DNA from 2 places in the Halopseudomonas sp. Lyrl_26 genome. Region 1 is predicted to be linked to the other one. Evidence: predicted binding sites of a transcription regulator. Region 1 holds the regulator's gene; the other holds the start of a gene.
The links. Region 1 encodes sigma-54, which starts transcription at its own class of promoters, with help from an activator protein. Its sites were predicted from a motif close to ANTGGCATNNANNTTGCTNT; they were not measured.
Positions count from the first base shown of each region.

Region 2: flgA (flagellar basal body P-ring formation chaperone FlgA) is a predicted target of sigma-54. The motif match lies at 6,664-6,683, and genes of this name have one in related genera.

Region 1 is NZ_JAYJLH010000016.1:15,480-30,554, reverse strand. Features, by position in the region: gene yjgA (ribosome biogenesis factor YjgA) at 1-272, opposite strand, end outside; gene pmbA (metalloprotease PmbA) at 368-1,726, shown strand; gene VF673_RS13780 (HPr family phosphocarrier protein) at 1,772-2,050, opposite strand; gene rapZ (RNase adapter RapZ) at 2,047-2,901, opposite strand; gene ptsN (PTS IIA-like nitrogen regulatory protein PtsN) at 2,907-3,362, opposite strand; gene hpf (ribosome hibernation-promoting factor, HPF/YfiA family) at 3,382-3,690, opposite strand; gene VF673_RS13760 (RNA polymerase factor sigma-54) at 3,786-5,291, opposite strand; gene lptB (LPS export ABC transporter ATP-binding protein) at 5,373-6,101, opposite strand; gene lptA (lipopolysaccharide transport periplasmic protein LptA) at 6,085-6,621, opposite strand; gene lptC (LPS export ABC transporter periplasmic protein LptC) at 6,608-7,177, opposite strand; gene VF673_RS13740 (KdsC family phosphatase) at 7,174-7,704, opposite strand; gene VF673_RS13735 (KpsF/GutQ family sugar-phosphate isomerase) at 7,701-8,672, opposite strand; gene VF673_RS13730 (ATP-binding cassette domain-containing protein) at 9,264-10,082, shown strand; gene mlaE (lipid asymmetry maintenance ABC transporter permease subunit MlaE) at 10,079-10,861, shown strand; gene mlaD (outer membrane lipid asymmetry maintenance protein MlaD) at 10,880-11,344, shown strand; gene VF673_RS13715 (MlaC/ttg2D family ABC transporter substrate-binding protein) at 11,357-12,004, shown strand; gene VF673_RS13710 (STAS domain-containing protein) at 12,001-12,345, shown strand; gene VF673_RS13705 (BolA family protein) at 12,332-12,571, shown strand; gene murA (UDP-N-acetylglucosamine 1-carboxyvinyltransferase) at 12,595-13,860, shown strand; gene hisG (ATP phosphoribosyltransferase) at 13,871-14,512, shown strand; gene hisD (histidinol dehydrogenase) at 14,549-15,075, shown strand, end outside.
Region 2 is NZ_JAYJLH010000001.1:172,965-188,039, forward strand. Features, by position in the region: tRNA gene VF673_RS00910 (tRNA-Arg) at 231-307, shown strand; gene VF673_RS00915 (hypothetical protein) at 461-2,626, shown strand; gene VF673_RS00920 (MFS transporter) at 2,770-4,080, shown strand; gene VF673_RS00925 (flagellar brake protein) at 4,105-4,851, opposite strand; gene VF673_RS00930 (flagella synthesis protein FlgN) at 4,904-5,365, opposite strand; gene flgM (flagellar biosynthesis anti-sigma factor FlgM) at 5,401-5,712, opposite strand; gene flgA (flagellar basal body P-ring formation chaperone FlgA) at 5,874-6,599, opposite strand; gene VF673_RS00945 (chemotaxis protein CheV) at 6,713-7,651, shown strand; gene VF673_RS00950 (protein-glutamate O-methyltransferase CheR) at 7,681-8,508, shown strand; gene flgB (flagellar basal body rod protein FlgB) at 8,726-9,130, shown strand; gene flgC (flagellar basal body rod protein FlgC) at 9,133-9,576, shown strand; gene flgD (flagellar hook assembly protein FlgD) at 9,588-10,262, shown strand; gene VF673_RS00970 (flagellar hook protein FlgE) at 10,299-11,762, shown strand; gene flgF (flagellar basal-body rod protein FlgF) at 11,958-12,695, shown strand; gene flgG (flagellar basal-body rod protein FlgG) at 12,746-13,531, shown strand; gene flgH (flagellar basal body L-ring protein FlgH) at 13,557-14,231, shown strand; gene VF673_RS00990 (flagellar basal body P-ring protein FlgI) at 14,248-15,075, shown strand, end outside.

The DNA of each region.
Region 1 (15,075 bases):
TAGGCCTGAATGGCCTCGAGATCGGGTTGCTCGCGCATCAATTTCCCAACAAAGCTGAGGTGGCGCTTGAGCGCACCGCGAGCGGTGTGGCGGTGGGCCTCTTCCAGTGCGGCACGGAGCTTGTCGGTCAGCGGCAGCTTCTCCAGCTGCGCGGGTTTGAGCTCAACCAGGCGGCGCCCCAGTTCCTGATAGGCCTGCATCTCGCGCTTGACCTGGCTCTTGCTTTTCTCTTCGTCCTGCGGACCGTCATGCTCTTCAGGAAATTCTGTCATGGTTGCTGCCTGTCTGCCGCTACTGATCAAGGCGACATGATACCCGTTCACAGGCTGGCTGTCCGGGGTACAATGACCGGCAACAAGGAGATCACATGAGCCAACAGCTTTCCGAACAGCAATTCGAGGATCCCCGGGCCCTGCGTCAGATGCTTGAGCAGCGGGTCGCCTTCATCCTGGACGAGGCCTCGCGCCAGGGCGCAGATGCCTGCGAAGTGGCGGTGAGCCAGAACACCGGCCTGTCGGTGGGTGTGCGCCAGGGTGAGGTCGAGACCGTGGAGCTCAATCGCGATCAGGGCTTCGGCATCACCCTGTATCTGGACGGGCGCAAGGGGTCGGCCAGTACCTCGGATACCTCGGACGAGGCCATCCGCTCGACCGTAAGCGCTGCACTGGCCATCGCCCGCAACACGTCGGTGGATACCTGTGCCGGCCTGGCCGACGCCGAGCTGATGGCCAGGGATCTGCCGGATCTGGATCTCTATCATCCCTGGACCCTGACCGCCGAGCAGGCCATCGAGCGCGCGCTGGCCTGTGAGCGGGCGGCGCTGGAGCTGGATGGGCGGCTGAGCAGTGACAGTGCCAATATCAGCTCCCAGCAGGGCTGCCGGGTCTATGGCAACAGTCACGGTTTCATCGGCAGCTCACTGGGCTCCCGGCACAGCGCCTCCGCGGTGCTCATCGTCAACACCGAAGACGGCATGCAGCGGGATTATTGGTATACCGTGGATCGTCTGGCCGAGCGCCTGATGAGTCCCGAGGCCCTGGGGCGCAAGGCCGCCGAGCGCACCCTGGCGCGCATTGGTGCGCGGCCGGTGAACACGGCCCGGGTGCCCGTGCTGTTTGCCGCGGATCAGGCCGCCGGTCTGCTGGCGCAACTGGTGAATTCGATCTCCGGCGGCGCCGTCTATCGTCAGTCGACCTTCCTGCTCGATGCCATGGGGACGCAGATCTTTCCCGACTGGGTCACCATCGACGAGCGCCCGCACATGCTTCGGGCCCTGGGCAGTGCTGCCTTCGATGGCGACGGCCTGGCGACCCGCGAGCAGGCCTTCGTGCGCGACGGGGTACTGCAGAGCTGGGTGCTGAGCACCTACTCCGGGCGTCGGCTCAAGCTGCCGAGTACCGCCAATGCCGGAGGTGTGCACAACCTGCATATCAGCGCCAACGCCGGTGATCTGGCGGCGCTGCTGAAGGAAATGGGCACCGGCCTGCTGGTAACCGAGCTGATGGGGCAGGGCGTCAACGGCGTGACCGGCGACTACTCCCGTGGCGCCGGCGGTTTCTGGGTGGAGAACGGCGTGATCAGCCACCCGGTACGCGAAGTCACCATTGCCGGCAACCTGCGGGAGATGTTCCTCAACCTGCGCTGCGTGGGCTCGGATACCGAGCGGCGTGGCAACTACCTCACCGGCAGCTGGCTGGTGGATGGCATGACCGTCGGGGGTGCCTGAGGGCGCCGGAGCGTCGGCAGGCGTAGCGCGGGTGAGCTGCCCCCGTTACTCGCCTTCTTCGAAGTAGTTGTTGATCAGCCCTACCAGGTCGGCCATGGCCTGCTCGGCCTGCTCTCCGTCGCAGGTAATGCACACTTCGGTGCCCTTGCTGGCGGCCAGCATCATGACCTGCATGATGTTGGTGCCATCCACCATCTGCTGTTCCGAGCCGCCGATGCGCACGCTGCAGTTATGCCGCTTGGCAACATTGACGAACTTGGCGGCGGCACGGGCGTGCAGCCCCAGCTTGTTGATGATCTGGACGCGCTGGGTAATCTGGGTCATGGCAGGTCGCGGTGGCGGATCAGCAGGTTGGAGAAATTGTCGCTCAGATCCTGCACCAGGCGTTCGGCGATGTAAACCGAGCGGTGATGTCCACCGGTACAGCCAATGGCGATGCTCATGTAGCTGCGCTCACCGGCGGCGTAGCGGGGCAGCCACTTGTGCAGAAACTGGAAGATGTCCTGATACATCTCCTGCACATCGGGCTGGGCTTCCAGATAGTCGCGAATGGGTTCGTCCTTGCCACAGAAGGGGCGCAGATCGGGCTTCCAGTAGGGGTTGGGCAGGCAGCGCACATCGAACACCAGGTCCGCATCCACCGGCACACCACGTTTGAAGCCGAAGGACTGGATGAGGATGGAGGGCCCGTTGTTCTGACTGCTCAGCAGACGATGCTTGAGCTGGTCACGCAGCTGATAGAGGGTCAGGTGGCTGGTGTCGATCTTCAGGCTGGCCAGATCGATGATCGGCTCCAGCAGCTTGAGTTCGGCGGCGATGGCCTCGCCCAGTGACAGGTTGCCATCGGTCAGCGGATGCTTGCGGCGGGTCTCGGAGAAGCGCTTGATCAGCACCTCGTCGGTAGCAGCCAGGAACAGCACATCGCAGGTGATGCCCGCATCCCGGACCTGCTTGAGCAATTCCGGGAAACGTTTCAGGTCACTGGGCAGGTTGCGCGCATCGATACTGATGGCCACCTTGGGCAGGCTCAGATCGGTGTTCTGGGCCTGGCGGGCCAGCTCGGGGAGCAGGCCGGCAGGCAGGTTGTCGATGCAATAGAAGCCGTTGTCTTCCAGCAGATGCAGGGCAGTACTCTTGCCCGAGCCGGAGCGGCCGCTGACCACCACAAGTCGCACGGCGATCAGGCTCCGCTGTCGTTGACCATGATCTGGTACAGAGTCTGGGCATCCGGTGCCCGGCGCAGTGCTTCGCGCAACTCTTCCTGATCCAGCCGTTCAGCCAGGGTCTTGAGAATCTGCAGGTGTTGTTCGGTCGCTTCGTGCGGTACCAGAAGAACGAAAATCAGATCGACCGGCGCTCCGTCCAGGGAGTCGAAATCGATCTCGCTGCTCAGCTGGAGCAGTGCGCCGACGGCTTCGGTGCACTGTTCCAGACGGCAGTGGGGAATGGCAATACCGTTGCCGAAGCCTGTTGAGCCGAGTTTTTCCCGGGCCAGCAGGCTTTCATATATGGCATCGGCATCCAGTGGGGTGTGCTGGGCAATCAGATTGCCGATCAGCTCCAGCACACGCTTCTTGGAGCCCCCGTCGACACCGGCAAAGGTGAGTTCGGGGGACAGGATCTGTTTTATCAGCATGTTGTGTCGGCTTGTGTTCTTATCGGTCGTTGACTCCCTGCTGTCGACCGATGTTCTTTTCCTTGTGCTTGATCAGCTGTCGGTCAAGACGGTCGACCAGCAGGTCGATGGCGGCATACATGTCGGTGTGTTCGGCTTCGGCAACCAGGTCGGTTCCGGCCACGTGCAGGGTACCTTCGGCTTTCTGTTGCAGTTTGTCTACCTCGAGGGTGACCTGGGCGCTGATGATCTTGTCGAAGTGGCGCTCCAGACGTGACATCTTTTCGGTCACGTAGTCACGCAGGGCATCGGTTACATCAAGTTGGAGACCGGTAATTTTCAGTTGCATAACACTTCTCCTGTTCGGCTTTGTGAAGCGGGAATCGATCCTGCTGACTCCCATGGTGCCACCTACTTCTCTCGCGTTCCTTGACTCAGGTCGGGTCAGACCAGCCTTTTGCGCTCGCTGGAGGATGCAATGTTCAGCGACTCGCGGTATTTGGCGATGGTCCGGCGTGCCACTTGTATGCCTTGTTCCTCAAGTAAACCAGCGATCTTGCTGTCACTCAATGGTTTCTTGGGGTTTTCTTCGGCCACCAGCTTCTTGATCAGGGCGCGAATCGCGGTGGAGGAAACCTCGCCGCTGTCACCGCTGACGTGGCTGGAGAAGAAGTACTTGAGCTCGTAGATCCCCCGCGGGGTATGCATGTATTTCTGCGTGGTGACCCGGGAGATGGTGGACTCGTGCATGCCCACCGCCTCGGCGATGTCCGCCAGCACCAGGGGCTTCATCGCCACCTCGCCGTGTTCCAGAAAGCCGCGCTGATGTTCGACGATCTGGGTTGCCACCTTGAGCAGGGTCTCGTTGCGGCTCTGCAGGCTCTTGATGAACCAGCGGGCCTCCTGCAGGTGGTTGCGCAGGTAGGTGTTGTCCTCGCTGCTGTCGGCGCGCTTGACCAGGGCGGCGTAGTGGGTGTTGACCCGCACGCGGGGGGCGGCCTCCTGGTTCAGCTCGACGATCCAGCTGTTGTGATCCCGGCGCACGATCACGTCGGGAATCACGTATTCGGCGTCGCCCGAGGCTATCTCGCCGCCGGGGCGCGGATTGAGCGACTGGATGAGTTCGATCACCTGGCGCAGCTGATCTTCCTTGAGCCGGGTGCGGCGCATCAGCTGGGCGAAGTCGCGGCTGCCCAGCAGCTCCAGATAATCGCGCACCACGCGCTTGGCCTGCTCCAGCATGGGGGTGTCATCGGGCAGCTGGCACAGTTGCAGATGCAGACACTCGCTCAGGTTGCGTGCACCGACGCCGACCGGTTCCAGCTGCTGGATGCGGTGCAGGACCATCTCGATCTCGTCGAGCTCGACGCCCAGCTCCGGGTCCAGCGAGGCCTGGATATCCTCGAGGGTTTCTTCCAGGTAGCCGTCGGCATTGATGCCGTCGATCAGGGCGACGGCGATCTGGTAATCGGTTTCCGACAGGGGCAGCAGGTTGACCTGCCATTCCAGGTGGCTCTGCAGGGTTTCGCCGCTGCTGGTGCGCGAGGTGAAGTCCCAGTCGTCATCGTTGTTGCTGGGCAGGGAGCTGGCCGAGGTCTGGTAGATGTCCTCCCAGTTCGTGTCCACCGACAGTTCGCTGGGGATCTGCTCGTTCCAGTTGCCTTCCTCCTCGCCATGGTTGTGATCGAGGACTTCCAGGGTGACGGGCTCGGGCAGGGCAGTGGCGGTGATGTCCTCATCACCGTTGCCATTGCTGGCGGTCTCGCTGGCACTTGCAGTGAAATCATCATCGCCGTCGTCGGCCATCTCCAGCATGGGATTGGCTTCCAGCGCCTCCTGCACCTCCTGCTGGAGATCCAGACTGGACAGCTGAAGTAAGCGGATAGCCTGCTGCAGCTGAGGGGTCATGGTCAGCTGCTGGCCCATCTTCAGGACAAGCGTTGGTTTCATGCTTCTGCGGACTACCTTGTGTGCTCAAACCATTGAGGAATAAAAGAAATCCTCCTTAGCATGCCCGAAATCCACCGGCTTTTACAGACGGAAGGCATGGCCCAGATATACATCGCGCACCGTCTGGTTGGCCAGTACGGTTTCGGCGTCACCCTCGGCGATGATGTGGCCGTCATTGACTATGTAGGCCTTGTCGCAGATATCCAGCGTCTCGCGCACGTTATGGTCGGTGATCAGCACACCGATGCCCTTGTCCTTGAGATGCTCGATGATCTGCTTGATATCGTTCACCGATATCGGGTCCACCCCGGCAAAGGGCTCGTCCAGCAGGATGAATTGCGGATCTGTGGCCAGCGCCCGGGCAATCTCGGCCCGTCGACGCTCGCCACCGGACAGGCTCATCCCCAGGCTGTCACGCAGATGGTGGATATGGAATTCACGCAGCAGCGAATCCAGCTTGCCCTCGCGGCCCTTCTGGTTGAGGTCCTTGCGCGTCTGCAGGATGGCCATGATGTTGTCCGCCACGCTGAGCTTGCGGAAGATCGAGGCCTCCTGCGGCAGATAGCCGATGCCGCCCCGTGCCCGCCCGTGCATGGGGAGATGGGTGACATCCTGGCCATTGATCAGGATATTGCCGCGGTCGGCCCGGACGAGGCCGACGATCATGTAGAAGCAGGTAGTCTTGCCGGCGCCGTTGGGACCGAGCAGACCGACCACTTCGCCACTGTTGATCTGCAGCGAGACATCCTCGACCACGCGGCGGGATTTGTAGGACTTGGCCAGATGGCGGGCTTCAAGTTTCGTCGTCATTGCTCACCGGCTCGGTACGTTTACGGGGCTGGATGACAATCTCGATACGCTCGGCCGAATCACCTTCCTCGGCGATGGCGCGCCCGGCGTCCACGACCTGACGCTGGATGTCGTAGTTGACCCGCTGCCCCTGGAAGGTGTTGCCGGCCTGCTCGAGGAAGGCATTCTGGATCAGCACCACCCGCTCGGTGTCGGCATGGTATTCGATGGTCTGGGCGCGGGCATCCACCTGCTTGCCACCGGCGGGGGTCTGGCGGAAGGTTGCCGGGGAGCCGTTGGACACCAGCTTCTGCACTTCCCCGGCATTGTCCAGGGTCAGGGTGACCCGGGCACCGGTCAGACGCATGCTGCCCTGGGTGATGATCACGTTGCCGGTGTAGATGGCGACATTCTTGCGGTCATCCAGTGTGGCGCTGTCGGCCTGGATGCGGATCGGCTGGCTGGAGTCGCTCGACTGTGCGATTGCAGGGGCCGCGATGCCGGTCAGCAGGGCAAGAAACAGAACTCTAATGCGCCTCATGTTCGCCTCGTACGTTGGACAGCAGCTCTATGCGGCCGTCATTGAAATAAGCCTTCATGCCGGTGGCGGTGGTGACGCCGCCGGCTTCGATTCTGACTGCCTGATCGGTTTCGGCGTAGTCCCGGCTGGGGAAAACGGTCAGCTCCGGGGTCGACAGGCGACGGGTGGTGCGGGGGTCGAGCTGCTGCTCGATGATGACGTTCTGGCTCAGCAGCACCTGGTCACCCTGGGAGGTTACCTCGCCATAGCGTGCGCGCAGCTGCCAGGGGGTCTGCTCCCCCTCACGGTAGTACTGAAGGCGGGGTTCGTCGAGCTCGGTGATGTCGCTGTTGACCTGATGGGTGGCCTTGTCACTGGTCAGCTCGTACACCGGCTGGCCCTGCTCGTTGAGCTGGCGGATGCGCGGGTTGTCCATGAAGAAGTCCGGCTGCAGCGGCGCCTGCACCTGCTGGGGCGCAAAGCCTTCGGGACGGATGTTCCAGTAACCCACGGCCAGCGCCAGCACCACCACCAGAATCAGCAGGGTGCCGGTTGTCAGATAGCGCGGGATCTTCACAGATACTCCGCCTGGGCGGCGTCCAGCGTGCCCTGGGCGCGCATGATCAGCTCGCAGAACTCCCTTGCGGCACCGGCGCCGCCGGCCTTCAGGGTGACGCCGTGGGCGTGCTGGCGCACGAAATCATCGGCGCTGGCCACGGCCATGCCCAGACCCACCCGGCGGATCACCGGCAGGTCCGGGAGGTCATCGCCGAGGAAGGCGATCTCATCCAGTTCCACCGGTACTTTCTCACGCAGCTCGGCCAGCGCGGTGAGCTTGTCCTCGCGACCCTGGATCAGGTGCTGGATACCCAGGTTGGCGGCCCGGCGCTCGACCAGCGGCGAGTTGCGGCCGCTGATGATCGCGGTCTGCACGCCGGAGGCAATCAGCATCTTGATGCCGTGACCGTCCAGGGTGTTGAAGGATTTGAATTCGGTGCCGTCGGGCATGAAATACAGTCGGCCGTCGGTCAGCACGCCGTCGACGTCGAAGATTGCCAGGCGGATGTTGCGGGCCCGTTCCAGCAGGGTCAGTTCGGTTGTCATACTACCCCCGCGCGCAGCAGGTCATGCATGTTCAGGGCGCCGACCGGCAGGCCCTGGTCGTCGATCACGAAAAGGCCGCTGATCTTGCTGTCCTCCATGATCTTCAGCGCCTCGGCGGCGAGCATGCCCTGGCCTATGGTCTTGCAGCCCCGGGTCATGACCTGCTCGATGTGCGCATTGCGGATATCGATGTCCTGATCGAGGGTGCGGCGCAGGTCGCCGTCAGTGAAGATGCCGATGAGCTTGCCGGCGCCGTCGGTCACGCCGGTCAGGCCCAGGCCCTTGCGGGTCATTTCCAGCAGGGCGTCGCGTAGCGGTGTCTGCGGTGTCACCAGCGGCATTTGCTCGCCACTGTGCATGATGTCGTCTACCAGCAACAGCAGGCGTCGACCGAGGCTGCCGCCAGGGTGCGAGAAGGCGAAGTCCTCGGCACTGAAACCGCGGGCCTCGAGCAGAGCGATGGCCAGCGCATCACCCATCACCAGTGCGGTGGTGGTGCTGGAGGTGGGGGCCAGGTTCAGCGGGCAGGCCTCCTGCTCGACGCCGGTATCGAGGTTGGCGACGGCGGCGCGGGCCAGGGTGGAGTCGGGGTTGCCGGTGATGCTGATCAGCGGGATGCCCAAGCGCTTGATCAGCGGCAGCAGGGTGACCACCTCGGCGGTGTTGCCGGAGTTGGACAGGGCGATGACCACGTCCTGGGCGGTGATCATGCCCATGTCGCCGTGGCTGGCTTCGCCCGGATGCACGAAGAACGCCGGAGAGCCGGTGCTGGCCAGGGTGGCGGCGATCTTGCGGCCGATATGGCCGGACTTGCCCATACCCGTCACCACGATACGCCCCGGACACTGGATCAGCGTTGCACAGGCGCGGTCGAAGTCGCCTTCCAGCCGGTTCAGCAGGCTGTCGACGGCGTCGCGTTCCATGGCAATGGTGCGGCGGGCGGAGCGGGTGTAGTCGAATTCGGGCATGGTTCCTGATTTCTCTGGCAGTCAAGCGGGCAAGTATAGCGCCATGTATCGCTCAACTCATCACTGGCGTGTGTCGGGTTGGCGAGTGGACGAGCTGGTGCTCGTCCCTCCCGGGCTGCAGGCGTAGCGCGGGTGCGCTACACCCCGGACGTGCCAGCCCTCATCCCCGTAGGAGCACCCGCCCCGGGTGCGAAGGGTGCCTGCCGGTTCGCACCGAGGCGGTGCTCCTACAAAAAAGCCGGTCAACCTCCCTCCCTCGGTAGGAGCACCCGTCCCGGGTGCGAAGGGTGCCTGTCCGGTTCGCACCGAGGCGGTGCTCCTACAAAAGGGCGGTCAACCTCCCTCCCTCGGTAGGAGCACCCGCCCCGGGTGCGAAGGGTGCCTGCCCGGTTCGCACCGAGGCGGTGCTCCTACAACAAAGCCGGTCAACCTCTCCCCGGGTGCGAAGGGTGCGGCGCGGATGCCCGCCGACAAAACTTCCTCCAGCAAGGTCTCCACGTTGATGCTCGAACCTCATCGGGAGAACTGATATATTAGCGCGTTCACTTTTTCCGTCGTCCTGCCGGCCAACAGGTAAGGCTACCTATAAACATGCTCGAAACAGATGACTTCATCGTCGATTTGCAGCAAGTGACCTTTCGTCGCGGCGAGCGGGTGATCTTCAACAACGTTGATATCCGCATACCCCGGGGCAAGATCACCGGCATCATGGGCCCGTCCGGCTGTGGCAAGACCACCTTGCTGCGCCTGATCGGTGCCCAGCTGCGTCCGGAAAACGGCCGGATTCTGGTCAACGGCCAGAATATCCCCGAGCTGGGCCGTGAAGAGCTCTTCAGTGCACGGCAGCACATGGGCATGCTGTTCCAGAGCGGTGCCCTGTTCACCGATCTGAACGTGTTCGAGAACGTGGCCTTCCCGCTGCGGGTACACACCAAGCTGCCGGAAGACATGATCCGCGACATCGTGCTGCTCAAGCTGCAGGCCGTGGGACTGCGTGGCGCCATCGAGCTGATGCCCGATGAGCTGTCCGGTGGCATGAAGCGGCGCGTGGCCCTGGCCCGGGCAATCGCCCTGGACCCGGAGCTGATGATGTACGACGAGCCCTTCGTCGGTCAGGACCCGATTTCCATGGGTGTGCTGGTGCGCCTGATCCGTCTGCTCAACGATGCGCTGGGGCTGACCAGCATAGTGGTGTCCCACGACCTGGCGGAAACCGCCAGCATTGCCGACTATCTCTATGTGGTCGGTGACGGCCAGGTGCTCGGTCACGGCAGGCCCGACGATCTGATGAATTCGGATAACCCGCGCATCCGGCAGTTCATGCAGGGCGAGCCGGACGGTCCGGTGCCTTTCCATTTCCCGGCGCCGGATTATGTGGATGACCTGCTGCAGAAGGAGCGCAGACGATGAACGGTGTTGTGGATCGGGTCGCCTCCCTGGGTCGTATCGGCCTGGATGTGATCGCGGCGATCGGGCGCTCCGGCATATTCCTGTTCCAGGCGCTGGCTGGCCGCTCGCGTTACGGCAACGGCTTTTCCCTGCTGGTCAAGCAGCTGTACGCCCTGGGCGTGCTGTCACTGGCGATCATCATTGTCTCCGGCATCTTCATCGGCATGGTGCTGGCGCTGCAGGGCTACAACATCCTCAAGGATTACGGCTCGGAGCAGGCGGTCGGCCAGATGGTTGCCCTGACGCTGCTGCGCGAGCTGGGGCCAGTGGTCACCGCGCTGCTGTTTGCCGGTCGCGCCGGTTCCGCCCTGACTGCCGAGATCGGCCTGATGAAGGCCACCGAGCAGCTGTCGAGCCTGGAGATGATCGGCGTTGACCCGCTCAAGTACATCATTGCCCCGCGCCTGTGGGCCGGCTTCATTGCCATGCCGCTGCTGGCGCTGATCTTCTGCGTGGTCGGCATCTGGGGGGGCGCCATGGTGGCGGTGGACTGGCTGGGTGTCTACTCCGGCTCCTACTGGGCCAACATGCAGAACTCGGTGGAATTCAGCCACGATGTGTTCAACGGCATGATCAAGGCCGTCGTGTTTGCCGTGGTGGTGACCTGGATTGCAGTGTTCCAGGGCTATGACTGTGAACCCACCTCCGAAGGTATCAGCCGGGCAACCACCCGTACCGTTGTCTATGCATCCCTGGCCGTGCTCGGCCTGGACTTCATACTTACCGCGTTGATGTTTTGATCTGCCAAGGAATTGACCATGCGCACCCGTACACTGGAACTGACCGTCGGCCTGTTTATCCTGGCTGGATTGCTCGCGCTGCTGATACTGGCACTGCGGGTCAGCGGCCTGACGCTGAGCACCAACGGCGATACCTATACCGTCTATGCCCACTTCGACAACGTGTCCGGCCTGACCTCCCGGTCCAAGGTGACCATGGCCGGTGTGACCATTGGCCAGGTCAAGCGCATCACCTTTGACAAGAACCGGTATACCGGTCTGGTGGAAATGGCGATCAACTCCGATGTGGACACCCTGCCGGCGGACAGCACGGCTTCCATCGTGACGGCAGGTCTGCTGGGGGAAAAATACATCGGCATCTCCGTCGGCGGGGATGACCTGGTGCTGGGCGATGGCGACGAGATCGTCGACACCCAATCGGCACTGGTGCTGGAAGAGCTGATCGGTCGCTTCCTGCTCAATACCGTCAGCAAAGACGATTAACGGGAGTACAACATGCGTAGATTCATGACTTGGGCGCTGGCTCTGCTGATCAGTGCACCGCTGCTGGTCCAGGCCGCAGCCCAGACCCCTCATCAGGTTGTCGAGGACACCTCGGTGCGGGTCATGGAGACCCTCAATGCCAACCGCGAGCTGTACAAGCAGGACGCCGACGCCTTCTACAACGGCCTGAACGAAATCATGGAGCCGGTGGTGGACTTCCAGGGCATCGCCCGCAGCGTGATGACCGTGCGTTACAGCCGCAGTGCCACACCCGAGCAGATGGACCGCTTCATCGAGACCTTCAAGCGCAGCATGGTCGAGTTTTACGGCAATGCTCTGCTCGAGTTCGACGGCGGCAGCATCACCGTACTGCCCCCGGCCCGTGGCGCCCAGCAGACCGAGGAGCGTGCCAGCGTGAACATGGAAGTGCGGTCCAACAGCGGCAACGTCTACCCGGTGACCTACACCATGGCCAACGTCGACGGGCAGTGGAAAGTGCGTAACGTCATCGTCGAAGGCATCAACATCGGCCTGCTGTTCCGCGACCAGTTCGCCCAGGCCATGCAGGCCCACCGCAACAACCTGGATGCCGTCATCGACAGCTGGGGCAGTGTGGTCGCCGAATCCCGAGAAGTGGTGGAAAAAGAGGTCAGCGAGTGAGCCCCAGCGTGCAGCTTGAAGGGCAGCGCCTGCGGTTGGCCGGTGATCTGGACTTTGCCAGCGCCGGGGCACTGCGCGAGCAGCTGACCGCACTCATTGCCGGCAGCGCCGGCCAGACGCTGATCCTGGATCTGTCTGCGGTCAGTCGCAGCAACAGTGTCGGTCTGTCGCTGCTGCTTTCCGCCGCCCGCAGTGCGGAAGAACACAAGGTGGACCTGCACACCTCAGGCCTGCCCTCGGGCCTGCTGAGCATGGCCCGCGTATGCGGACTGGACGACTGGCTGCAGAAGCTGAGCGTCGAGCCGCTGGATTTGAAGGAGACACCCCATGCAACCCCATGAAGTGAAAGATCTGATCGAGCGGCAACTGCCGGGGGTTCAGGTGGAGGTGGCCGGTGAAGGCTGTAACTTCCAGCTGATCCTGATCAGCGATGAACTGGCTGCCCTGTCGCCGGTCAAGCGTCAGCAGCAGATCTATGCTCTGCTCAACGAGCCCATTGCCGATGGCCGCATCCATGCGGTTACCATGAAATTCTTTACCCGTGACGCCTGGGCCGATCGCACCTGAGCGAGCCTGAACAAGAGAGTCGTATGGACAAACTGATGATCACCGGCGGTAACCGCCTGGATGGGGAAATTCGCATTTCCGGGGCGAAGAACTCCGCACTGCCGATTCTCGCTGCTACCCTGCTGGCCGATGACGCCGTCACCATTGCCAACCTGCCGCACCTGCACGACATCACCACCATGATCGAGCTCTTCGGGCGCATGGGTGTGCAGCCAGTGGTGGGCGACAAGCTGAATATCGAGATCAACCCGACCAGCATCACCACTCTGGTAGCGCCCTACGAACTGGTCAAGACCATGCGCGCCTCTATCCTGGTGCTGGGTCCCATGGTGGCCCACTTCGGCTACGCCGAGGTGGCCCTGCCGGGCGGCTGCGCCATCGGCTCGCGGCCGGTGGATCTGCATATCCGCGGCCTCGAAGCCATGGGTGCGGAAATCACCGTCGACGGTGGCTACATCAAGGCCCGGGCGCCGCAAGGTGGGCTGCGCGGTGCACACTACTCCTTTGACACCATCAGCGTCACCGGCACCGAGAACATTCTCATGGCTGCCACTCTGGCCAAGGGGCAGACCGTCATCTCCAACGCCGCCCGCGAGCCCGAGGTAGTAGACCTGGCCGAATGCCTGATTGCCATGGGCGCACAGATCCGCGGCCACGGCACCGACACCATCACCATCGATGGCGTCGATCGCCTGCACGGTGCTCACTACTCGGTGATGCCCGACCGAATCGAAACCGGTACCTTCCTGGTCGCCGGCGCGGTCACCCGTGGGCGCGTACGGCTGAAGGACACCGATCCCGGTACCATGGAAGCGGTACTGCTCAAGCTGGAAGAAGCCGGTGCGCAGATCGAAACCGGCAAGAACTGGGTCGGACTGGACATGAAGGGCAATCGCCCGAAGGCGGTCAACCTGCGCACCGCGCCCTATCCGGCGTTCCCCACGGACATGCAGGCTCAGTTCATGGCCATGAATGCTGTGGCTGAGGGCACCGGCACCGTGATCGAGACGGTGTTCGAAAACCGCTTCATGCACGTGCAGGAAATGCGCCGCATGGGCGCCCAGATCCAGGTCGAGGGCAATACCGCCATCGTTACCGGGGTCGACCGGCTCAAGGGCGCTCCGGTCATGGCGACCGACCTGCGGGCCTCCGCCAGCCTGGTGATCGCCGGCCTGTGGGCCGATGGCGATACTCTGGTCGACCGCATCTACCACATAGATCGCGGTTACGAATGCATCGAGGAAAAACTGCAGATGCTGGGTGCCAGCATCCGCCGCGTTTCCGCCTGAGAGAAGACACATGAGTAACAGCCTGACCATTGCCCTGTCCAAGGGTCGCATCCTGGATGACACTCTGCCGCTGCTGAAGCTGGCCGGCATCGAGCCGGTGGAGGATCTGAACAAGAGCCGCAAGCTGATCTTCGGTACTACCGATCCGGGCGTGCGCCTTCTGATCGTGCGTGCCACCGATGTCCCCACCTACGTGGAGCAGGGCGCGGCGGACCTGGGCGTGGCCGGCAAGGATGTGCTCATGGAGTACGGCAGCAGGGGGCTGTACGAGCCGCTGGATCTGAAGATTGCCAACTGCAAGCTGATGACGGCCGGCCCGGTGAACACTCCCGAGCCCAAGGGTCGGCTGCGGGTAGCGACCAAGTTCGTCAATGTCGCTCGGCGCTACTACGCTGCGCAGGGTCGCCAGGTCGAGGTGATCAAGCTGTATGGCTCCATGGAGCTGGCCCCGCTGGTGGGTCTGGCGGACAAGATCATCGACGTTGTGGATACCGGCAACACCCTGCGCGCCAATGGTCTGGAGCCGCAGGAGCTGATTGCCGAGATCAGCTCCCGGCTGGTCGTCAACAAGGCCTCCATGAAGCTGAAGCACGCCCGCATCCAGGCACTGATCAACCTGCTGACCGAGGCCGTCGAGCGTCGGGCCAGCTGAACGCACCACCCTTAATATCTTTGTGAGGAACGCACCATGAGCACGCCGTTGAAAATCACCCGTCTGGACACCAACCAGGCCGATTTCAACCATCATCTCGATGGGCTGCTGGCGTGGGAAGGTGTGTCGGACAAGGCAGTGAACGAGCGCGTCGACGAGATCATCGCCGCGGTCCGCCAGCGCGGCGACGCGGCGGTGGTCGAATATACCGCCCGCTTCGATGGGCTGGATGTTGCCGACATGGCCGCCCTGACTCTGAATCGCGCCCGCCTGGAACAGGCCTTGGAGCGCATTACCGCCGAGCAGCGCCAGGCGCTGGAAGTGGCTGCCGAAAGGGTGCGTCTGTACCACGAACACCAGCGTCAGGATTCCTGGCGCTATACCGAGGCCGACGGCACCGTGCTCGGCCAGCAGGTCACTCCGCTGGATCGGGTCGGGCTCTACGTTCCCGGCGGCAAGGCCTCCTATCCCTCATCGGTGCTGATGAACGCCATCCCGGCCAAGGTCGCCGGCGTGCCCGAGGTGGTCATGGTGGTGCCCACGCCCCGTGGGGAGATCAATGA
Region 2 (15,075 bases), on a different contig from region 1:
GGCTGGCAGATGACCCACGAGCCCGTGACATGGACAACGGATAAAGGCATTTTGCTCAAATTCAATGCCCGATCTTCCTGCGTCCGCTCCCGAAGTGCCGGAAATACGTCCACAAGGTGACGACTTTCCGACGCTGGCCATTTGAGATCGAACTTTGGCAGCATTTGTCAAGGTGGTCAAGTATTCCTGTAATCAGGTAATATCCGCCACGCTGAAACCTGCATTTCCGTGCGCTTGTAGCTCAGCTGGATAGAGCAATCGCCTCCTAAGCGATAGGTCCCCGGTTCGAATCCGGGCTTGCGCACCATTTCCTCCCCATGTCCTCCCCATGCCGCCGTTGCGTTTTGCTTCGGGCGCAGCGCGAAACCTTCGCTAAACTTGTTCGGACCTCTCGCCGCAATCCGGGTTTGCTGCCAGAATACAGCGGTTTATCTCTCGTCCTGAATATGAAGGGAATGTTATGGGCGTTCTATCCACTCATCGTTGGAAATTCTTCCGTGCCGGCGGTTTCGACCAGGTGCAACTGGAAACTCCGGAAGACCTGGCTGCATTGCGTGGTCTGGACCAGAAGCTGTGGGCCGCGCTGGCCTGTCCCACCCGCAATCTCGAACTGGACCAGCGCATGCTGGCCTATATAGATACCAACGGCGATGGGCGGATCCGTGCGCCGGAGATCCTGGACGCGGTGGACTGGACCCTGGCCCATCTGGCCGATCCCCAGAGCCTGTTCCGGGAAGAGCCCCTGACGCTGGCGTCCTTCCCTGACACGGCGGATGGCCACCGTCTTGCCTCCGCAGCGCAGCGGTTGCTGAAGGTGCTGGGCCGTGACCCCGAGCAGGGGCTGACAGCGGCGGATACCGATGACCTGGCAGCGCTGTTCCCGCCGGGTGAGACCAACGGCGACGGTCTGGTGCCGGCCAGCCTGACCAGTGACGCCGGGCTGCAGGCGGTCATTGCCGATATCATCAGCTGTCTGGGTGGCGAGCAGGATCGCAGTGGAGAGCCTGCCGTCTCCGAAGCACTGATCAACGAGTTCTTCGATCAGGCCCGCCAGGTGCAGGAGTGGCAACAGGGCGGTGCGCAGCACGGCGTGCAGTCGCTTGGTCCGGACGAGGAGCAGGCGGTTGCTGCCATCAGTGCACTGCGCGACAAGATCGATGATTACTTCACCCGGGTGGAGATGGCGGCCTTCGACCCGCGGGCGGCCAGCATCATGAATGCCGATGAGGCCGAGCTGACACGCCTGTCTGCCCTGAACCTGGCCGATGCCAGCCAGATTGCCGATCTGCCCCTGGCCAGCCTGCAGTACGGCGAGAGCCTGCCGCTGCAGCAGGGCATAAACCCTGCCTGGCGACCGGCTATGCAGGCTCTGCGCGAGCATGTGGTGCGTCCGGTGCTGGGCGATGTGGAGTCCATCACCCGCAGCCAGTGGCAGGAGCTGACCGCGCGCAGCGATGACTATTTTGCCTGGCAGGCAGCCAAGCCCCAGGTGCGCATTCTCGAGGTCCTGAGTGTGGAGCGCGTTGTCGAGCTGGTGGAGCAGGGCGTGCAGCCGCGCCTGCTGGAACTGGTGGCCAGGGACCTGGAAGTGGCCGAGGCTGCCGGTGGTCTGGTGGATCTGGACAAGTTGCTGCGTCTGCAACGGGGGCTGGTAACCCTGCTGCGCAACTTCGTGTCCTTCCAGAATTTCTACTGGCGTCGGGAAAAGGCCATCTTCCAGGCCGGCCGGCTGTACATCGATGGCCGCAGCTGCGATCTCGTGGTGGAAGTGGGCGATGTGGATGCCCACAGTGCAGTGGCCGCCAACAGCGAGAGTTTCCTGCTGTATTGCGCCTGTACCCGTCGCGGCCAGCCGGTCAGGGACCGGGAGACGCTGAACATAGTGGCAGCGGTCACCGCGGGTGAGCAGAGCGAGCTGGCGGTGGGACGCAACGGCCTGTTCTATGATCGCGATGGCAACGACTGGGACGCCACCGTGGTCAAGGTGGTGCAGAGCGCCATCAGCGTACGGGAAGCCTTCTGGTCACCCTACCGGCGGGTCTCCAAGCTGGTGTCCGACCAGATCCAGAAATTCGCCGCCAGCCGGGATGACGCCCTGGTCAACAACGCAGCCGCCCAGGTCGGCACCAGTGCAACCGCGCCGGCGGAAGCCAGTGCCGCCTCCAAGACCTTCGACATTGCCAAGTTTGCCGGGATCTTTGCCGCCATCGGTCTGGCGGTCGGCGCGCTGGGCGCCGCCCTGGCTGCCATCTTCAGCGGACTGATGTCGTTGCAGTGGTGGCAGTGGCCTCTGGTGGTGGTGGGTGTGCTGCTGGCCATTTCCGGTCCGTCGATGCTGATGGCCTGGTTCAAGCTGCGCCGGCGCAACCTGGGTCCGATCCTTGATGCCAACGGCTGGGCAGTCAACAGTCAGGCACGGATCAACATCGCCTTCGGCACCGCGCTTACCCAGCTGGCCACTCTGCCCGGTGGGTCGGCCCGTTCCCTGCGCGATCCCTATGCCGCCCGCAGGCCGGTATGGCCTTGGCTGCTGTTGCTGGTGGTGGTACTGGGGCTGGCCCTGTTCGGCCTCCAGGCCGGCTGGTTTTCCGCCTCGGTGACGCCGCCTGCCGCGCCGCCGGCCTGACAACGGCGTGATCCGGAGAAGGCAGCCCTGGGGCTGCCTTTTTCGTTTGTGGGCAAACGGCTGCTATGCTTGTTCTGGCCAGCAGGGACGCGGCCATTGATCAACCCTTCAGCCAACCTGCTGTACGTTTTCGGGAGGCACCGTTGCCCAGTACCCTTTCTTCGTTCTCCTCGCTCTATTTCTCCACGTTGCTGATGCTGATCGGCAGCGGCCTTCTCAGTACCTATCTGGGCCTTCGTCTGGCCGCCGAAGGGGTCAACGCGGTCTGGATAGGACTGTTGATGACCGGCTATTACGTGGGGCTGGTCATGGGTGCCAGCGTGGGGCACCGGCTCATCGCCCGGGTCGGCCATATCCGCGCCTTCGTCGCCAGTGCCGGTGTGGTGACGGCGTCGGTACTTGGCCATGCGCTGACCTCCAGCGTGGAAGTCTGGCTGGCGCTGCGCTGGCTGGTAGGGGTGGCGATGATGTGCCAGTACATGGTGCTGGAGAGCTGGCTGAACGAACAGGCCGAGTCCCACCAGCGCGGCACCGTGTTTGCGGGCTACATGCTGGTGACCTTTCTCGGGCTGGGATTGGGGCAACTGATCCTGACCTGGATGCCCGAGCTGAGCTTCCGGCACGTGATTCTGGTGGCGATGTGTTTCTCCCTGTGCCTGGTGCCGGTGGCGGTAACCCGCCGTATACACCCGGCGCCGCTGCATCCCGCCCCCCTGGAGATCCGCCATTTCATCAAACGCATCCCCCAGGCGTTGAGCACCATAGGTGTGGCCGGGCTGCTGCTCGGTTCCTTCTACGGACTGGCGCCGACCTATGCGGCCGCGTCGGGCCTGGATACCCATCTGGTCGGCGTCTTCATGGCGGTCACCATCGGTGCGGGGCTCTTCGCGCAGGGGCCGGCCGGCTGGCTGTCCGACCGCTTTGACCGCAGCCGCATGATCCAGGTGAATGCCATCATCCTGACCACGGTGTCCCTGCTGATAGCCCTGATTTCTCTGCCTGGGGTCCTCATGTGGCTGACTACCCTGTTCGGCCTGCTGGCGTTCACGCTGTATCCGCTGGCGGTGGCATTGGCCAATGACCACGTCGATCAGGAGCGGCGGGTGCAGCTGGCGGCGACCCTGCTGGTCACCTTCGGTGTCGGTGCCAGTACCGGTCCGCTGCTCGGCTCGGTGCTCATGCAGCTGGGCGGGCCCGGCATGCTGTACGTGTTCATGGCCTGCTGCAGTCTGCTGCTGGTGGTGTTCGTGCGCCCGGAACGGGTCACCGGGGAGAATCTGGTGGAAGAGGCGCCCATCCAGTTCATGCCGGCGGCGGGTAACCTGGCGAGCTCTCCGCTGGCGGCGGCGATAGACCCGCGGGTGGACGAGCAGGTGGTGATGGAGCAGATGGTGGATGAGGCCGACCAGGAACCGGCCGGGGATCAGGATGAAGAGGAGCACCGGCCGGGCTGAGGGAGCCCTGGCCGGCACGTGCGATCAGAACAGGTCTTCGCGCGCCTGGCGCCGCGCTTCGCGCTGCAACTGGGTTACGAAGCGCTCGATGTGGCGCTGGGTGACCGCCGGCGGCTGGTGGAAGTGCAGGCCCACATGGGTTTCATCGCCGGCCTCATGGTAGGTGCGATGGCGGATCTCCACCGCCACGTCCAGCAAGGGACTGTCCTCCAGTTGCAACTGGCTGCGCTCGTAGCGCTCGCCCGGTTGCAGCGCCTGAAGCTGGTTGCCGGCCAGGCGCAGCTTGCAGCCGGTAACGGAGATGTCGAGGAGTTCGCCGGCGAATGCGCGCTTGTCGGCGCTGTGCACAAGCTCGAGGCGGGTGTCGATGCTGCGCTGTACCGTTGCCCGGTAGGCGCCGCGGCGCTGGTGATAGGTCAGCTGCGTCGGGAAGGGGAGGCTGAAGGCCGGAGCGCCGTCATCCAGTTCGACCTGCGCGGCGTCGCTGTGCTGCCAGCGCAGGTGAACGCCGTCGAGCCACGCATCGACACGGAAACTCTCGCCCTGGGTCATCCACTTGTCACCGACGGAGGGGATGAGCTCGTCGATATACAACATGCCGCTGGCGGTATCGAGTTCGACCAGATAACTCTGGAAGGTCTGGGCCCGTTCCTCGAAACGGACCTCCAGCGGCGTTCTCGCGGCGTGCAATGCCTTGAGCAGTGACTGGATCTCCAGCGGTGCGGTGACTTCCCTGGGGGGCTGCGGGCCGAGACCCTGTTCTAGGAGCATTGACACGTCAGCTTCTCATCCGTAATTCCTGACCGGTGACAGCGATCATATATCAGGCGCGGCTGATCGGTCGTCCCGGGCGTGCGCGGTTGGCATTGCCGAGGCGATCATACACATTCAGGCTGGTTTCCCCCTGGTTGCGCAGCAGGTCCAGCAGGTTGCTGTTGATGTGCTGGCTGTGGCGGATCAGGCGTGCATTACGCAGATTGGCTTCCTCGCAGGCCCTGGCTGCGTCGAGGAAATCGGCATGCTGCCGGGACAGCTGGTCGTCGCCCAGACCGCGGATGAAATCCCCGGGGCTGAGATCCTCGGGCATGCCGGCTGCCTGCAACTGCGCAGTCATCTCGGCGTGCACCTCATTGAGCGCAGCCATTGCCGCAGACTTCTCGTCGAGCAGCCCCTGCAACGCCGTCATGTCCTGATCGAGCAGGGCCTGCTTCTCCCTGTCGAGCAGGTCGGTGAACTGCTGGCACAGGGTTGTAGCCCTCGCGAACAGCTCGCTCAGTTGCCGCATCCTTCACTCTCCACCAGTGGGGCGCCGGCCGTCACTCAGGATTCCAGGTCGATCAGCTTGTCGGCAATGCGGCGACTGTCCGGCTGGTAGCTGCCGTCGGCAATGGCCTGCTTGATCCGCTCCACGCGCGCAGTGTCTACTTCCGGCAGCTCACGCAGACGCTCTTCTATCGCCTGCAGCTGCTGGGCCTGATTGCTCAGACGGACCTCGGCGTCGCCGGTTGCCGGCTGACCGGTATTCTGGGTGCCGGCCGGGCGATCGGCAGTGACCTCGCGCTTGCCGGCAGTAGCACTGCTCTGGCTGCTGCGTGAGGCGCCGTTGGTGCCCGGGTTGAAATCGATGACCATGTGTATGTCCTCAGCCTGAATGCTTCATCGGCCTCTGTAACGGCCGCGGGGCCGTAAACTTTAGGCTTTTCCTGAAAGATTCAGGGTTGGATATGTGATCTGCCTCACAGTGTTGCCCAATGGATGGCAGGCTGGCAAGTATAGCTTCCGCGGGAGGGGCACTACATGTGGACTTCCACCTGACCGGGCCCGACTATCCGGGCGCGCACGACACGGTCGGAACGGGTGTTGCGCACCCGGATCTGCGCGCCGGTGCCACCGCTTTCCAGTGCTTCACCGGGCATGCGCACGGCGACCCGGCTGTTGGCTGCGGTGATGACCACCCGGTCGCCGCGCTTGACCGTCTCATCCTGTTCCAGCTGCTGGGGGCTGAGCACGTTGTCGGCCTGTACCGGGCGTCGCAGGCGCATGCCGATAGCCTGTTCAGGTTGCAGCAGGTAACCTCCGCTGATCTGGCCGATATTGCGCTCGCGCAGTGTAATGTCCTCCGGGCCGAGGATGGCGTGACGGGCGAGTGGTCGGGTGAGTACCACTACCGACTGGAAGAGGTCCACCTGGGCGGGCACAAACAGGCGCCATTGTACCTGGCTGCTGTCGCAGCTGACCCGGACCGTGACCCGGCCGACGGGGATCTCCGGGCTTTCGAGCTGGGCGCTGATCGCGTCCGCCGGGCACAGCGGCAGACGCAGCCTGGGGTCCAGGCGGTTGACGCTGATCTCATGCCGGGCCGGTTGGCTGCTGGCGGCCAGATGAAGCGCAACCTGATCCTCAAGATATGCGGTGGTGGTGCCGATAAGCTGGTCGATAAGCGGATTGGCGTGCAGGCTGCCACAGCCCGTGAGGGTAATGGCTATAATCAGCCGGATAAAAGGTGCCCGAAACTGCATATAATCCAACCTCGATCGTGCGATGTGTGTCAAATCGCCGGCGTCCCAAAGTGTCTGATGGATGCAAGCAAGGATCATGCCGTCTGCGCTTCCATTAAAGAAGGAGTAGTTTCATGGCTGGCATAATGGCCTCAGTGGATCAGCGCACCCAGTTGGTAGGACAGAACCGACTCGAGCTGCTGCTGTTTCGCCTGAACGGGCGGCAGCTGTATGGCATCAATGTGTTCAAGGTCAAGGAAGTACTGCAATGCCCTCGACTGACGCTGCTACCCAGGCTCAATCCCATTGTCCGCGGCGTGGCGCACATCCGCGGCGGAACGCTGCCGATCATTGATCTGGGGCGGGCTACCGGTGGCCGGGCGCTGGAAGACCTGTCCACGGCCTTCGTCATCATCACTGAATACAACAACCGGGTTCAGGGATTTCTGGTGCGGGCGGTGGAGCGCATCGTCAACCTGAACTGGAGTGACGTACATCCACCGCCAAAGGGGACCGGTCGCGACCACTACCTGACCGCGGTTACCCGGGTGGAAGACCAGATGGTGGAAATCATCGATGTGGAGAAGGTTCTGGCCGAGGTGCTGGCCGGGGACGAGGCCCTGCCGCAGCAGGCAACCACCACCGAGGCGATGCCGGAGGCTACCGGCAGCCGCATTCTGGTCGTGGACGATTCCTCAGTGGCGCGGCGGCAGATCATCCGCTGCATGGAATCGCTCGGCATCGAGGTCTTTGCCCTCAATGATGGACGTCAGGCGCTGGACTGGCTCAAGGAACAGGCGGACCAGGGCAGAGATGTCACCGAGGATCTGCTGATGATGATCTCCGACATCGAAATGCCGGAGATGGATGGCTACACTCTCACCGCCGAGGTGCGCAGTGACCCCCGGCTGAAGGATCTGCACGTGATGCTGCACACCTCCCTGTCCGGTGTGTTCAATCAGGCCATGGTGCGCAAGGTGGGGGCGGACGATTTCCTGGCCAAGTTCAGCCCCGACGAACTGGCCGACAGGGTGCTCGCGCGGATGCGTGGAGCCGGAGTTGAACATGCTTGAATATGATTTCACGGGTCTGGAGTTGATGCGTGTCGGCAAATGATCCGGACTTCGACCTGTTCCGGGATTACCTGGAGCGCACCTGCGGCATCGTGCTGGGGGACAACAAGCAGTATCTGGTGACCAGTCGTCTCGGTCGTCTGCTGACCCAGCGCGGTATCCGCAGTCTGGGGGAGTTGGTACGTCAGGTACAGCAGCAGCCCGCGTCCGGCCTGCGCGAGATGGTGGTGGATGCCATGACCACCAACGAAACCCTGTGGTTTCGCGACGGTTACCCTTTCGAGCTGCTCAAGTCACGGCTGATTCCCGAGTTTCTTGCCAGCAACCCCAACGGGCGGTTGCGGATCTGGTCGGCCGCGTGCTCCTCGGGGCAGGAGCCCTATTCGCTGAGCATGGCCGTCGACGAGTTCGAGCGCGCCAATCCCGGACGTCTGCGCGGCGGGGTGCAGATCGTTGCCAGTGAGATCTCGGCCGGCATGCTCAATGCCGCCCGTGCCGGCTGCTATGACAGCCTGGCCATGGCCCGGGGCCTGTCCCGCGAGCGCCGGGACCGTTACTTTGATGAGACCGGTCCGGGGGAGTGGACCGTCAAGCCGGCCATCCGCAGTCGGGTGGAGTTTCGCCAGCTCAATCTGCTGGACAGCTACAGCGTCCTGGGGCGCTTCGATATCGTGTTCTGCCGCAATGTCCTCATCTACTTCTCGGCCGATGTGAAGAAGGACATATTACGGCGCATTCATGCCACCCTGCGCCCCGGCGGTTATCTGATGCTGGGCGCCTCCGAAGCGCTGAATGGGTTGCCCGATCTGTATTCCATGGTCCAGTGCAACCCGGGTATCGTCTACCAGGCCCGCTGAAGACACCCTTTCCTCTCCGTTCCCTGCCGGCGGCAGCGTACAGCAAGGTTTGCCGATGAGTGCGGCAGCCTTGCCGCCCGGCGGAAATCCCTTGCCGCTCCCTGTCCTGATTTATTCGCTATCCAATTGAAAATCAAAGAGATTTCTATGGTGGCACAGGTATTGCTGTGTACTTGGCGATAGAACACTGGCCCTGGCCGATGTGAGGATTGCCACCATGAGTTTGAGTTTTGACCGCGCCCTGGGATTGCATGAGCAAGCGTTGGCTTTCCGTGCCGAGCGTGCCGCGGTGCTGGCCAACAATATTGCCAATGCCGATACGCCCAACTACAAGGCCCGGGATCTGGACTTTGCCAGCGTACTGGAGGCTCAGCAGAGCGGGGCGAACAGCACCGTGTCGCTGCAACGCACCCATGCCAATCACATTCCCGCCCAGAGTCTGATCGATCAGGCGGCAGGTTTGCGCTATCGCACACCGCATCAGCCGTCGATCGATGGCAACACCGTGGAGGTCCAGGCCGAGCAGGCCAGATACACGGAAAATGCCATCGACTTCCAGGCCAGCTTCACCTTCCTCAACAGCAAGTTCAAAGGGCTGATGACGGCCCTGCGGGGAGATTGACCATGTCCCTTGACCGAATCTTCGATATTGCCGGTTCCGGCATGAACGCCCAGTCGGTGCGCCTGAACGCGGTGGCCAGCAACATAGCCAACGCCGACACCGTGTCCAGCAGCATCGATCAGACCTATCGCGCGCGTCAGGCCGTGTTCGCCACCCTGTTCAACGAGCAGCAGCAATCGCTTGGCGGTTCCCTGTTCGCTCCGGAGGATCAGGCCGGGCAGGGCGTCAGCGTGCTCGGTGTGGTGGAGTCGGATGCCGAGCTGCAGGCCCGCTATGAACCTGACCATCCCATGGCCAACGAAGAAGGCTATGTGTTTTACCCCAACGTCAACGTGGTCGAGGAAATGGCCAACATGATGGCCGCTTCCCGCGCCTATCAGACCAACGTGGAAATCATGAATACCGCCAAGAGCATGCTGCAGCGCGTGCTGACCCTCGGACAATAGGAGAGCAGGGAATGAGCATCAGTGTCGGCAGCAGTGTGCTTGACCAGTACCAGGTGGATCAGGGGCGCTTTGCCAAGGGTAACGAGCTGGGCAAGAACGAGTTCCTGCAGCTTCTGGTAGCCCAGTTGAACAACCAGGACCCGCTGGCGCCCCAGGAAAACGGCGAGTTCATTGCCCAGCTGGCCCAGTTCAGCACCGTCGAAGGCATCGAGAAGATGAACAGCAGTATCGATGCCATGGCCAGCAGCTTCCAGTCTTCCCAGGCCCTGCAGGCCTCCTCCATGGTCGGGCGCACCGTGGTATTTCCCAGTGACCGGGCCATGGTTGATCCGGCCGAAGGCTTTACCGGCCAGTTGGTGCTGCCCCAGCCCAGCCAGATGGTGCTGGTCAACGTCTATGACGAGGCTGGCAGCATGGTGGCTACCATCAACCTCGGGGCCCAGGAAACCGGAATCCGCGACTTCGCCTGGGACGGTCAGGATGCCAGCGGCAATCCCTTGCCGGCCGGCAAATACCGCTTCGAGGCGCAGGCCAGCATCGACGGCGAGCCAGTACAGCTGGCCACCCTGTTACCAGCCAACGTGGACAGCGTCTCGCTGGGCGTGGGTAAAGGCGGGGAAATGGTTCTCAACCTGGCAGGTCTGGGCAGTATCGGCCTGTCGGATGTTTTCACTATTGGTAAATAAAACGTCGTCCGTAGAGTACGAAACAGGAGTCTGATCATGTCATTCAATATTGGCCTCAGTGGTATCCGGGCGGCATCTTCCGATCTGAATATCACCGGTAACAACATCGCCAACGCCAGCACCGTCGGCTTCAAGGCTGCACGGGCCGAGTTCGGTGATGTCTACGCCGCCTCGATTCTGGGAACCGGAACAAATGCCCAGGGCAGTGGTGTGGTGCTCAACAACGTGGCGCAGATCTTTACCCAGGGCAATATCAACTACACCGAGAACAGCCTGGACCTGGCCATCAACGGCAACGGCTTCTTTGTCACCAGCAAGAACGGGGCGCTGAGCTACACCCGTGCCGGCTACTTTGGTACCGATCGCGAAGGCTTCATCGTCAACAACCAGGGCGAACGGTTGCAGGGCTATGGCGTCAACGCCGTGACCGGGCGCATCAATGAAGGGGTGCCCACGGACCTGCGGGTCGACACCAAGGCGGCCAACCCGAACCCGACCAGCGCGGTCAGCTCCACGCTGAACCTGAACTCCACCAGCGTGCGCCCGGCAGGTGCCCAGGCCGCCTATGACGCCGCTTATGCTACCGCCTACCAGACCGCCTATGACGACGCCTACGCGACTGCCATAGCCGGTGCCGCCGATCCGCTGAACCCTACCCCTGCCGAGATAGAGGCTGCCACTGCGGCAGCGGAGGCGGCAGGTGCGCAGGTGGCTTCCGCCGAGGCCGTTGTCGCGGCTACCCAGGCTTCGCGCGCGCAGTTCGATCCCGCGGACTCTTCCACCTACAACAGCTCGACTTCCGTCACCGTGTACGACAGCCTGGGCAACTCCCACGTCATGTCCAAGTACTTCGTCAAGACCGACGCCAACACCTGGGATATGCACATCCTGATCGATGGTCGCAATCTGGACGGTGTGCTGGCGACGGATCCCGCTTTCACCAGCACACCGCGGGAACTGGTGTTCAACAATGACGGTGTGCTGGTCGGTGGCCAGATCAACGAGATTGCCGGTTGGACCCCTCTGGATGCCAACGGTCAGCCGGCAGGTGCACAGGTGCAGGCATTCACCCTGAACCTGACCGGGTCTTCCCAGTACGCCTCCACCTTCGGAGTCACCTCGGTGGTGCAGGATGGCTTCACCACCGGTGAGCTGGCAGGTCTGGAGATTGATGATCGCGGCATGCTGGTGGCGCGTTATACCAACGGTCAGACCAGGACCCAGGGCCAGCTGGTACTGGCTACCTTCGCCAACCAGCAGGGGCTGGTGCCCCTGGGTGATACCGCCTGGGCCCAGTCCAGCGCCTCCGGGGAGCCCGTGGTCGGAGCCCCCGGCAGCGGAACCCTGGGACTGGTGCAGTCCGGCGCTCTGGAGCAGTCCAACGTCGATCTGTCGGAGATGCTGATCAACCTGATCGTTGCCCAGCGCAACTACCAGGCCAATGCCAAGACCATCCAGACCGAAGATGCGGTAACCCAGACCATCATCAACCTGCGCTGATCCCTCCCCCGGGCGGCAATAGCGGCAATGACCTTGCCGCTATTGCCGCTTCTGACGCTCTACCGGCTCCTAACTCATTGATTTGACGTCTCTGTTGGCTCCCTCCGGCTGTTGGCACGATCTCTGCTTGGTTATCTGCAAGGAAAATCAGATGCGGCAGATTTCCGTCAGGGATTGCCGGAGCGGAGTTACAGCATGGACAAATCACTCTTCATTTCCATGAGCGGAGCCAGCCAGAACATGCTGGCCCAGCGTGCCCACGCCAACAATCTGGCGAACGTGGCCACCACCGGCTTCCGCCGGGATTTCGAGCAGGCGCGTTCCATGCCGGTGTTCGGCGACAGTTTTCCGACGCGGGTCTATGCCATGACCGAACGTCCCGGCACTGACCTGTCGGCCGGCACGCTTCAGGAAACCGGGCGAGATCTGGACGTTGCCATCAATGGCGAAGGCTGGATTGCCGTGCAGGCGCCGGATGGCAGCGAGGCCTACACCCGGGCGGGTAGTCTGCAGATCGACCTGTTCGGCGTGCTGCGTACCAGCAGCGGCCTGCCGGTGCTGGGCAATGCCGGTCCCATTGCATTGCCGCCGGCGGACAAGGTTGAGATCGGCACCGACGGCACCATCAGTTTCCGAGCCCAGGGCGAGGCGCCGGCGGTACTGGCCGAGGTGGACCGGATCAAGCTGGTACGCCCGGAGCAGCGCATGATCAAGGGCGCCGACGGCCTCATGCGCACCGAGGACGGTCTGGCCCAGCCGGCGGACGGGGCCGTGACCCTGGTCACCGGTTTTCTGGAAGGCAGCAACGTCAATGCGGTAGAGGAGATGACCGCCATGCTGTCACTGGCGCGGCAGTTCGAACTGCACGTCAAGATGATGCGCACCGCGGAAGAGAACGCCCAGTCCACCAACAAGCTTCTGCAGATCAGCTAAGCGGATTTTCATCAGCCGGGTCAGGCCACTGACAGGCAAGGAGACAGCACATGCACGCAGCACTTTGGGTAAGCAAGACCGGACTGTCCGCCCAGGACACCATGCTCACCACCATTTCCAACAACCTGGCCAACGTGTCCACTACCGGCTTCAAGCGTGACCGGCCCGAGTTCGAGGACCTGCTGTATCAGATCAAGCGCCAGCCCGGTGCCCAGAGTACCCAGGACACCCAGTTGCCTTCGGGTCTGCAGCTGGGTACCGGTGTGCGTGTGGCCGGGACCCAGAAGATCTTCACTGCCGGCACCCTGCAGACCACCGAGCAGCCGCTGGACATGGCCATCAACGGCCGCGGCTTCTTCCAGATCCTGATGCCCGACGGCAACATCGGTTACACCCGTGATGGCAGCTTCCATCTGGATGCCGATGGCCGGATCGTCACCTCCAACGGCTACCCCCTGGAGCCGGGCATCGAGCTGCCGCAGGATGTGCAGACCTTTACCGTTGGTGAGGACGGCACCGTATCCATCTCGGTATTCGGTGACCCGGGCGTACAGCAGCTGGGCGTCATCCAGACCGCCGACTTCATCAACCCGGCCGGACTGCAGGCCATTGGAGGCAACCTGTTCCTGGAGACCGCCTCCAGTGGCGCTCCCCAGGTCGGCAACCCCGGTGAGAACGGCCTGGGTACCGTGCTGCAGAACACCCTGGAGAACTCCAACGTCAGCGTGGTCGAGGAGCTGGTGAACATGATCACTACCCAGCGCGCCTACGAGATGAACTCCAAGGTCATCTCCACCGCCGACCAGATGCTGCAATACATCAGCCAGAACCTGTGATGACGGGTTCGGGGAGTAGATGAGAATGAAAGCCCTGCGTGCCACCCTGATGCTGTTGAGCCTGTCGACCCTGGCCGCCTGCGTGCAGACCCCGCCCAAGCCGGACGATCCGGCTTATGCGCCGGTGATGCCACGCACGCCGATTCCCCAGGAGCTGAACAACGGCGCTATCTATCAGGCCGGCTTCGAGCGCAACCTCTATGAGGACCGCAAGGCCAACCGGGTGGGCGATGTCATCACCGTGGTGCTGACCGAGCGCATGGCGGCGCAGAAGAAGGCCGAGAACGAGATCAGCAAGGGCAGCAATACCAGCATTGCCAATCCCATGCTGTTCGGACGCGCGGGCATCGCCGGCATCAACACCGGTGTCGAGTTCGGCGGTGAACGTGGCTTCAATGGCGAGGCCGATGCGAACCAGAGCAACAGCCTGACCGGCTCCATCACGGTGACCGTGGCCGATGTGCTGCCCAATGGCCTGTTGGCAGTACGCGGCGAGAAATGGATCACGCTGAACAACGGTGACGAGCTGATCCGCCTCGCCGGCCTGATCCGCCCCGAGGATGTGGGCCCGGACAACTCGGTGCTCTCGACCCGGATTGCCGACGCGCGCATCACCTACTCGGGCACCGGGGCCTTTGCCAACGCCAGCAAGCCCGGCTGGCTGAGCCAGTTCTTCATGAGCCCGGTGTGGCCTTTCTAGGATCCAGGAGTCATCCATGCGCACATTGCTGATCTGTCTCTGCCTGGCCCTGGTAAGTCCGTGGGCGCAGGCCGAACGCCTGAAGGATATCGCCAGCATCGCCGGTATCCGCAGCAACCAGCTGATCGGCTACGGCCTGGTGGTCGGTCTGGATGGGTCCGGTGATCAGACCACGCAGACGCCGTTCACCGTGCAGACCTTCAACAACATGCTCACCGAGTTCGGCATCACGGTGCCGCCGGGGACCCGCATCCAGATGAAGAATGTGGCAGCGGTGGCCATCCACGCCGAGCTGCCACCCTTCGCCAGTCCCGGGCAGACCATCGACATTACCGTGTCCTCCATCGGTAACGCCAAGAGCCTGCGCGGTGGCAGCCTGCTGATGACGCCGCTCAAGGGCATCGATGGTCAGGTCTACGCCATTGCCCAGGGCAATCTGGTGGTCGGCGGCTTCGGTGCCGAAGGGGCTGACGGCTCGCGCATCACGGTCAACGTGCCCAGCGTCGGGCGGATTCCCAATGGTGCCACCGTGGAACGTGCGGTGGCCAACCCCTTCGCCAGTGGCGACCATCTGGTATTCAACCTGAACCGGCCGGACTTCACCACGGCCAAGCGGGTGGTGGACCAGATCAACAGTACCTTCGGGCCGGATGTGGCCCAGGCGCTGAACGCCGGTTCCATTCGCGTGCGCGCGCCGCTGGATCCCAACCAGAGGGTCGACTACCTGTCCATGGTCGAGAATCTGCAGATAGAGCAGGGCACCGCGGCGGCGCGGGTCGTCATCAATTCCCGTACCGGCACCATCGTCATCGGCCAGGACGTGCGGGTACAGCCGGCGGCAGTG